DNA from 3 places in the Mesobacillus sp. S13 genome. Region 1 is predicted to be linked to each of the others. Evidence: predicted binding sites of a transcription regulator. Region 1 holds the regulator's gene; each other region holds the start of a gene.

Region 1 (3,281 bases):
AAAATATCCGGACGGGTCAATAAAAGTTTCGCCAATGCGAGTCTAGTTTTTTGTCCCCCGCTTAAAGTGGATATTTTTGTGGAATAATCAAAAGAATGGAAGTTAAGGCCGTGAAGGACGGAACGAATATCGGCTTCATATTGGTAGCCGCCTTTTTCCTTGAACTGGACCTGCAGCAGGTCATAATCTTTTAAAACCCTGTCGTATTCTGTCTGGTTAGAAAGAATGTCAGGATCCGACATCTTTTCTTCCAATCTGCGCAAGTCTTTTTCCATCCTGTGCAGATGGTCAAAAACGGCCAGCATTTCATCCCAGATGCTTTTCTCGGATTCCAGCCCGGTATTCTGGGCGAGATAGCCAATCATCGTCCCTTTAGGACGGATGATTTCTCCGCCATCATGGGATTCATACCCGGCAATGATTTTCAGCAGGGTTGATTTTCCTGCTCCGTTCCTTCCAACAAGCGCAACACGGTCGTTGGTCTGTATTTCAAACTTTATATTCGATAAAATAAGATCAGCAGCAAAATATTTTGATAGCTGATTAACCTGTAATAAAATCATTATTTTTCACCTCTATTGCCTTAGAGATAGTGTAACCCATTAATATAGGCACGGCAATATGTGCGAACTGCTATAGGTTATATGGTATTGAAATTTCACTTTGTATTGTGAACACTGAAACAAAGTTCACACACAAGTTTGACAAAATAGTGTATCATTTGATAGAAAGGAGCTTACATATGGCAGAATTTACTCATTTTAACGAAGAGGGCAGAGCAAAGATGGTCGATGTCAGTGAAAAACCGGAGACGGTCCGTACGGCAGTCGCCCATTCAAGCATAACCGTGAATGAAGATATATATGTGAGAATCACTGAAAATAAAATGAAAAAAGGGGATGTACTGGCTGTCGCGCAAGTAGCAGGCATCATGGCGGCGAAAAAAACGTCTGAAATCATCCCGATGTGCCACCCGATTCCACTGACAGGGATTGACCTTTCATTCGATTGGGAGCAAAATGGAAATGACTATGTTTTAAATATCTCCGCAGCTGTAAAAACAAAAGGGAATACAGGTGTGGAAATGGAAGCGTTAACAGCAGCTTCAGCATGTGCGCTGACTGTTTATGATATGTGCAAGGCCGTTGATAAGGGCATGGTAATTGGAAAGACCTATCTGGTCGAAAAAACCGGTGGTAAGAACGGCGATTTCAAGAGAGAAGAAAAGTTGAGATAGAAATACGGACAGGGTGGAGGATGGAGAATGACGAATGATGCTATGAAGATTCCGCAGGCAACCGCAAAACGTTTGCCGCTGTATTACCGGTTCTTATTGAACTTGCATTCTTCAGGAAAGCAAAGGGTATCATCAGCGGAATTAAGTGAAGCGGTAAAAGTGGATTCAGCGACAATCCGCAGGGATTTTTCCTACTTTGGAGCTTTGGGTAAAAAGGGGTACGGCTATAATGTCAATTACCTGCTGACCTTTTTCCGAAAGACGCTGGATCAGGATGAATTGACGAAGGTTGCCTTGATCGGAGTCGGTAATCTGGGAACAGCGTTTCTGAACTACAATTTTTCAAAGAACAATAATACGAAAATCGAGATTGCCTTTGACGTAGATCCAGGCAAAGTGGGCACGAAGATTGGTGACGTAGCAGTGTACCATATGGATGATCTCGACAAAGTTGTCGTAGAGGAAGGCATCCAGGTGGCAATCCTGACAGTCCCGTCTGCTGTCGCACAGCCGATAACAGACCGATTGGTGCAGGCAAATATCAAAGGAATCCTGAACTTCACGCCGGCGAGGCTGAACGTGCCTTCATCGATCAGGATCCATCATATTGATTTGGCAGTTGAATTGCAATCATTGATCTATTTCTTAAAGCATTACCCGACAGATACCGAACCAACAGAATCGGCAGAATAAAAAGTAGCTCCTTCAGAGGAAGGAGCTACTTTTTCTTTATATTCTTCAATTTGAAATGAAAAAGGATCATCCTGATGCCAGAACCAAAGTCGAACGTGGCAAGAGCCACTAGCAAGTAGCTGAAGAATCCCCATCCTGAATCGTTTACATTCTGGATGGCGAAATAGGTGAATAAGCTGCCTAACAAGATGTAGACAATGCCTGAAAATAAAGGCGATTGTTTCATAACTTAGAATCCCCCAATAAAACCTTGAATTTTCTCTGCTTCTTTTATCATTCTCTCAATGTCTTCCCTAAATACGGATTGAAGCAGAACAACCATTGTATTCATTGTAACATGGGCGATGATTGGCACGATGATCCGCTTTGTTTTTACATAAAGGAAAGCAAAAGTGAACCCCATTGCAGAGTACAAGATCACATGCTCTGGTTCCATATGTGCAAGCGCAAAAATAACAGAGCTGATCAATCCAGCGAAAAAGAAATTCATTTTCTTATGCAGGCTGCCGAAAATGATCTTACGGAAGACGATTTCCTCTAATATAGGGCCGATGATCGAACTGACCAAAATGACAACCGGGAACATTTCAATCAGCTTAATGATTTCCTGGGTATTCTCAGATCCCATTTCGATGCCAAGCATATTTTCGATATTGGCGGCGATTGATTGCGCGAACAGTGCGAGGAATACACCTGCGAAAGCCCAGGCGGCTGAGCTTGCTGGAGAGGACGCATCACGTAAGTCCGCATGAGATCTGCGTTCTTTCCTCAAAAGCAAAAGCACGATGACTAGTGTCAGTGAAAAGCTGATCACAAGCCAGTATGGAATCGAGAGGGTTTCCATTTCTTCCAGGCTCTTTCCCATTGCAGCACCGGTGAAGGCGACAATCGGGATGCCAATCAGGCTTGAAAGCTGCATGACTATATAGGCGATAATGATGTACCAATATTCCTTTTTCAATAGAAAAACTCCTTATCAATGCAGATAATATATGTCCTGAAATTTTACGTAATAATAAGCCGACCTGTAAAATAAAATACGAGGACAGCTTTGGTTTGGATAGACACTGTCTTTATTCTACTAATAAATGATTGGAAAGTTCAAATTGTAGGGTCAGGAGAAAAAAGGTGAAACCAAGTTTTAATCATTTTGGAATAGCACATACAGGATAAGGTGAATTATTTTTTGAAAAGGGTCGGAGGAAATATGATCTATTTGGAAACGTCAAGGCTGAAACTGCGTGACTGGTCAGCAGAAGATCTGGAGCACTTTGCAAAAATGAATGCGGACCAGGAGGTCATGAAGTATTTTGCCAATACTTTATCAGAAGAAGAAACGCATCAATTTTAT
Region 2 (3,281 bases), 1.2 Mb from region 1:
CTGCTGCTGGTGGAAAAGTTACAGCATATGATCCGGTTGCCACAGGCAATGCAAGGAAGGTCATCGGTGACATCATCACTTACGTTGACTCTGCAGTTGAAGCTGCGACAGGTGCTGATGCTTTGTTTATAGTGACAGAATGGGATGAGTTCAAACAGCTTGATGTTGCTGTCCTATTGGATGTCATGAAGCAGCGAATCATCTTTGACGGCAGGAACTGTTTGGAGCAAGTCGTCCTTAAGGTAGGGTGTCCAATTGAATATTATCCTGTCGGCAGGCCGGAGGTTATTATAAAAGATAAGAAAATATGACTTTATATCGAGAGTTGTCCAGCTCCAGCGCTTGTCGAGGCTGACTAAGATGCTCGCACTTTTCTTGAGAGGGAATGATTGAATTCATTCCTTCTTTTTTGCTTTATGAATGTTACTAACTTGCTAATAAGGTAATCTTGAAAGTGTTTTTTAAAATGGAAGAACAGGGAATAGTAAGGGTGATTTGAAACGTAAGCGGAGGGGAAATTTATGAGGCTTAATCTGCTCTTGATCGCCTTTTTTGGTTCATTATTATGTTTTATTTTGATGTCTTATCTTGTACAGGCTGATCATTTGGTTATTTTCGACAAGACTGTCATTGATATGGTGCAGGGATTTGAAGCAGGGCTGCTGACTGCAGCGATGAAGTTCTTTACCTATATAGGTTCGACAAGATTGATCATCATCCTGACCATTCCGATTTTCTTATTCCTTTTTTTTGTGTTAAGACTCAGGGGCGAAATCCTCATATTCCTGGCTGTTGTGTATATAACACCGATTCTGAACAGATTGCTGAAATTGTATTTTCTGCGTGCCAGACCAGATTTTCACCGGCTGATTGAAATAGGCGGATACAGTTTTCCGAGCGGCCATGCAATGAATGCTTTTTCTTTTTACAGTATCCTTGCTTTCCTGCTCTGGCGCCATGTACCCACTCGACCTGGGAGAATTGTCGTCATCCTTTTCAGCAGTTTGATGATTTTTGCGATTGGAATAAGCAGGATTTATTTAGGTGTACATTACCCTAGTGATATCATCGGCGGCTATCTTGCCAGCGGTCTGTGGGTCGCAGCAGTGATCTGGTTTTTCCAAAGATACATAGAAAGGCTGGAGATACCGAAAAGGGGGTACTGACAATATACTGTTTTACCGTTTTAACAGGCCCGATAATGGGAATGGAATGAAAGACACCTAATTGGAATACATATCATATTTCTCTCACATTTTTACTGTATAAAAGATTAAGGCAGAGGCTTACGAAGCAATGTGATTTAGTGAACAAACTTTTTCGAGGTGACTTTATGTATAAAAAACAAGAAAAAATGCTTATGTGGCTTGCTTTTATAGTGGCTGCCATAATGGGTCTGTCTTTTATCGGAAGAATTTTTGCTGGATAGAAAAGGGGTATTAAAAAAATGGGGAATGAAGAATCAGTTTTTTTCAGCCGTGTCTTGACGGAGCTTACATTATCCTTCCATATTATTTATGCCACTATAGGAGTAGGAATACCGCTCATGATCATGATCGCTCAGTGGCTCGGAATCAAGAAACAGGATGAACATTATATCCTGCTTGCTAGAAGGTGGACGCGCGGTTTTGTCATCACTGTAGCGGTCGGAGTTGTGACAGGAACGGCAATTGGCTTGCAGCTGTCATTGTTGTGGCCTAATTTTATGGAATTGGCAGGCAATGTCATTGCTCTTCCACTGTTCATGGAAACCTTCGCATTTTTCTTTGAAGCAATTTTCCTCGGCATTTATCTCTATACTTGGGACCGGTTTGAAAATCAGAAGAAACACTTGCTGCTATTGATCCCTGTTGCGGTCGGGGCCTCATTTTCAGCGGTATTCATCACAATAGTGAATGCATTCATGAATGCACCGCAAGGCTTTGACCTGGTCAATGGACAGCTGGTCAATATCAATCCGGTTCTGGCGATGTTCAATCCGGCGATGCCGACAAAGGTTGCCCATGTGCTGGCGACTGCTTATATGACTTCGGCTTTTGTACTCGCTTCGATTGGCGCATTCAGGCTTTTAAAAGGATCCAATCATATCTACCATAAAAAAGCGTTATTCCTAACAATGAAAATCGGCCTGATCTTTTCGATTGCTGCTGCGATCATTGGGGATTTCTCAGGTAAATACCTCGCAGAATACCAGCCGGAAAAGCTGGCAGCAGCGGAGTGGCACTTCGAGACTCATGAAGGAGCGCCGTTGATGCTATATGGTGTTCTTGATGACGGCGAAGTAAAATATGCGCTTAAAATTCCTTATGCGCTAAGTATTTTGGCACACAGCAATCCAAATGCTGAGGTCATTGGCCTTAGTGAATTCCCTGAAGATGAAATCCCTCCACTTTATATCCACTATTTATTTGATGGAATGGTGACGATCGGGATGTGGATGATGGCCCTGTCGCTTGCTTATGTCGTGGGTGTGTGGATGAAATGGAGTTTTATCCGGACCAGATGGTATCGCTGGCTGATCGTCTTTGGCGGACCGTTGTCGATAATTGCGATTGAGCTTGGCTGGTGGTTTGCTGAAGTCGGAAGGCAGCCCTGGATCCTTCGCGGAATCATGAAGGTAGAGGATGCGGCCACGACTAGCGGACAGGTCGATTTGATGCTGCTGCTGTTTGCCGGCTTATACTTGATCCTTGCCATCGGCAGCACAGTTGTATTAACAAGGATGTTCCGGAAAAACACAGTTGAACAGGAACTGGCAGACAGGGAACTGGAGAAGGAAGGTGAGTTTCGATGACACTTGAAATAATCGGCATATCGGTTCTTTGGATCTTTCTTTTTGGATATGTCATCGTCGCTTCCATCGATTTCGGGGCAGGTTTTTTCAATGCATATAGCTTGTTCAGAGGAAAGCAGCATATCCTGACAGGGATCATTCAGCGATATTTATCTCCAGTTTGGGAAGTCACGAATGTATTCCTGGTATTTTTCTTCGTGGGAATTGTCGGCTTCTTTCCTAAAACGGCTTATTACTATGGAACCATCCTTCTTGTTCCGGCCAGCATTGGCGTTGTTTTGCTGGCGATCCGCGGAGCTTATTATGCGTTCACCACTTACGGTGGATTGAAGAACAAGAGGTACACGTACTTATATGGACTTACTGGCTTGTTCATCCCTGCCTCACTATCGATCGTGCTGACGATTTCGGAGGGAGGCTTTGTAAAGGAGACTGCATCGGGAATAGAATTGGACTACTGGGCACTTTTCACCAGTCCTTTGACTTG
Region 3 (3,281 bases), 1.1 Mb from region 1:
TTGAATAAGCTTTTTGAAAAGGTTCACAGAATCAAGAGTATTGACAAAGGCCGCTTCCTTTTTGAAGAAGGCAATATCGCAGAAGAGTTATACATTATCCAAAGCGGTAAATTTCAGATTAGCAAAATGGTTCCAGATGGCCGCGAGTTGACTATCAGGATGTGTTCAGCTGGAGAATTAGTTGGCGAGTTGGCTTTGTTCAGCTCGGCATCTCAGCATATACTGAATGCCCGTGCCTCCGAAAGCGGGACAGTGGCAGTGATTCCAAAGGAAAAGTTAGAGATAGAAATTGAAAAGGATAGCGGGCTCGCACTGGAACTCGTAAAGTGGCTATCCCTGCAGCATCGCAAATCGCAAACAAGGTTCAGGGATCTTGTTCTTCATGGGAAGAAAGGTGCTTTATACTCAACGCTAATCCGAATGGTGAACAGCTACGGAGTCAAAACCGAAGATGGCTTAAAAATCGATGTATCGCTGACGAATCAGGAACTAGCAAACTTCTGTGGTACATCACGCGAAGTCGTGAACAGATTATTGAGCGAACTGAGGAAAAGTAACATCATTTCCATTGATAAAGGATTCATAACCGTCCATTCCCTCAATGTGCTCAAGAGAGAGATAGATTGTGAGAACTGTCCGGTTGAGGTATGCAATATTGAATAAAGAAAACCGCCAGACTGTGAACTGGCGGCTTTTTTTATCTATATTGCATTGGAGTTTTTATAAAATCGCAAAAAGCATGATGATAAAGAACAGGACGGCGTTGACGATTTCGTATATCCCTACCTTCATGACAGAAAGCGGTTTTCCATAAAATACTACAGCTCTGATTAAGCTTGGCACTGCGGCCACAGCGACTATGAACTCACCGGCTGCAAGCCATAGAACAGGAACCAAAAGATGATATGTCCAGGAAATCCATTTGAATTGGCTGTTCTTCTTTTCGCGAATCATTGTTTTTACGTAGAATGTACTTCCGGTGAAAAATAGAATGCTGGATGCAAAGACCAGTAGTGAATTTTCATTGATTTCCCCGTTTGGCAGATAGCTGCTGGCCAGTCCGGCAATAGAAAAGACAACAATAGCACTTAAGTCATTCAGGAGGGCACGGTCTTTATTTTTTGCAGAGAAGTACGCATTAATCACGAAAAACGGGATCATCGCAAGACCAAAGCTGACGATGCTTGGCGTTGTGAACAATGGAACCATCAGGAACGCAAGCGCTGGTGTTATATAAATAAGCGCCCATTTACGATAGAATGGAATTTTCTTTTTCTTGAACATTAACAGAAGCGGATATGTTCCTAAATATAGTAAAAGCCATCCGATAAAAAACGGGACATGCTGCCAGACTATTCCACTTGCTGCTGCTCCCAGCCAAAAAGGGATGATCAACATCGCCCAGGCACCATGCTGTTTTGGCATAAATAACTTCATGGATGAACACTCCCTTATGTTTCTTACCTTAAATATAAAGGAGTTAAAGGGATGAATAAGTGAAACACATCACATTTTCTCCTGTAAAAACCCAACCGACACCGAAATGTCAAAAACCCATTCAAGTGAAACATATCTCTTGTAAAAAAGCTCGAAGCGCCATTCAGGGATTTTACTTGAACAGGGATATCATTATTCCTGGCAGTGTAGTAAACTTGAGGGAATCATGAAATAAGGGGTGATCATTTGAAAAAAGAAATGAATCAATTGTTTAAAGATCAACGGAGCGTACATGTTCTGTATTCCTATAATGAAGTGGAGAAATACATTGAACAGGCTGTTGATTTTATTGAAGATGGTGTGATAGCGGGAGATTATGTTATTTTCATTGAAAATGAACCTCTTTTCCGCTCCATTCACAAGAAGCTTAAATCGCGATTAACGGAAGATCAAATGAAATTTGTTCATAGCGTAAACAATTTCGACTTTTATTACTCCAGTGGCAGTTATCATCCTCCAGCAATCCTCGAATACTTTAATAAAACGGTTCAACCGTATATAGAAAATGCTATCCCTTTCCGATCCTGGGCACATGTGGAGTGGGCTACGATGAAAGACCCACTTGATATAATTGAAGACTTTGAGAGAATAGTAGACGAAGCCGTAAATTCACTGTCTTTTCCACTGATTTGTGCATACGAAGGAGCGAAAATGCCAGATCATCTTATAAAAATTCTGATGGAAACACATCCTTATGTCTTAAAAGATGATAAGTTCACTATTTCCGCTGAATACCTGGAAACACCTGGGTTAATATAAGACAAAAACGCTTAGGTACCCCTAAGCGTTTTTTATGTTGCCATTATATCAAACCCGGATAATGCCAAGTTCTATACAACTTGGTTCCTCAAACTAAAACAGCCTTCTACCTTCAGCCTCTTCTTTCAAATTGAAGCTTTAAAAAGATCTTTTTTAAATATAAGTGCGGTTTTAGCAAATAGTAAATTTCCTTGGTGAATGCCAAACTCAATAGAAATAGGAATACAAAAATAAAATGCACCTTCGAGAGAATGGATACATCCATGACCAGACTCATGTCCGGCTGCAGTTGCGCTAGGCTGATGAGCCATCTTAACAGCAATACTGGTTCGTTAGCTATGCTGCTCGAAAGCACAATGGCAATGCCGGTTGCAGTGCTGGCAGCCATAAGTATTTTGACGATGCCTAGCAGAAGCCTTCCTGCTTTCGAACGTGTTCCTTCTTCTCTTGATGCATCGTACTGCCAGACTAGACCCATTGCCACAATTGCCACAACCGAGTATGGATACACAATCCATAAGAAGATATGCAGCATTTCCATCGCTCTCACCTCACACATATGTCACAACCTGAACCCCATTAACATTCTAACTGGGTAAGTATGAAGTGACAGTGACAAAAGTCGCCGTATATGTCTAAAATAAGAACTTTTCTTGCTAAAACCTGAAATAATTAAAGGAAAACACCTAAAGTTTATTTAAAAGGTGTGTTGTAATCCAGTCTGCTCCATGCTCCATATTGAGAACAGGGACAGCTGTATCCTTCAACTTATTCACCAATTCCGGGTCCCGGCATAAAACAACCTGGATATTTTCCAGTTTTCCCAAGAGCTCTATATCATTCATATCCCGAAGGATTACGGCCTTGGGATATGACTCATGCTTATGGCCTTCTATTAAAATGACATCGGGGTTGAAGAAGGATAGCAAATCTATTTCTTCAGGAAGCGACCAAGATCCGCTTTCGGCCTGGATGACCAACCTGCCTCCACCTTCGACAAGTGAAACAGCAGCCCCGGCCATTAC

Evidence for each region. Region 1 encodes Rex, which represses fermentation and respiration genes when NADH is low (regulators of the CRP and FNR family bind a similar motif). Its sites were predicted from a motif close to TTGTGAAATATTTCACAA; they were not measured.
Region 2: the regulator Rex is predicted to act here: its motif matches at 1,297-1,314, upstream of LGO15_RS19550 (cytochrome ubiquinol oxidase subunit I).
Region 3: the regulator Rex is predicted to act here: its motif matches at 1,495-1,512, upstream of LGO15_RS06900 (YwiC-like family protein).

Annotation. Positions count from the first base shown of each region.
Region 1 is NZ_CP084622.1:248,636-251,916, forward strand. Features, by position in the region: gene LGO15_RS01405 (ABC-F family ATP-binding cassette domain-containing protein) at 1-563, opposite strand, end outside; gene moaC (cyclic pyranopterin monophosphate synthase MoaC) at 743-1,237, shown strand; gene LGO15_RS01415 (redox-sensing transcriptional repressor Rex) at 1,265-1,930, shown strand; gene LGO15_RS01420 (YdiK family protein) at 1,956-2,156, opposite strand; gene LGO15_RS01425 (CPBP family intramembrane glutamic endopeptidase) at 2,160-2,891, opposite strand; gene LGO15_RS01430 (GNAT family N-acetyltransferase) at 3,138-3,281, shown strand, end outside.
Region 2 is NZ_CP084622.1:3,826,769-3,830,049, reverse strand. Features, by position in the region: gene LGO15_RS19560 (UDP-glucose dehydrogenase family protein) at 1-311, shown strand, start outside; gene LGO15_RS19555 (phosphatase PAP2 family protein) at 522-1,166, shown strand; gene LGO15_RS19550 (cytochrome ubiquinol oxidase subunit I) at 1,448-2,794, shown strand; gene LGO15_RS19545 (cytochrome d ubiquinol oxidase subunit II) at 2,791-3,281, shown strand, end outside.
Region 3 is NZ_CP084622.1:1,374,451-1,377,731, reverse strand. Features, by position in the region: gene LGO15_RS06905 (Crp/Fnr family transcriptional regulator) at 1-663, shown strand, start outside; gene LGO15_RS06900 (YwiC-like family protein) at 721-1,437, opposite strand; gene LGO15_RS06895 (MEDS domain-containing protein) at 1,684-2,256, shown strand; gene LGO15_RS06890 (respiratory nitrate reductase subunit gamma) at 2,369-2,815, opposite strand; gene mobB (molybdopterin-guanine dinucleotide biosynthesis protein B) at 2,943-3,281, opposite strand, start outside.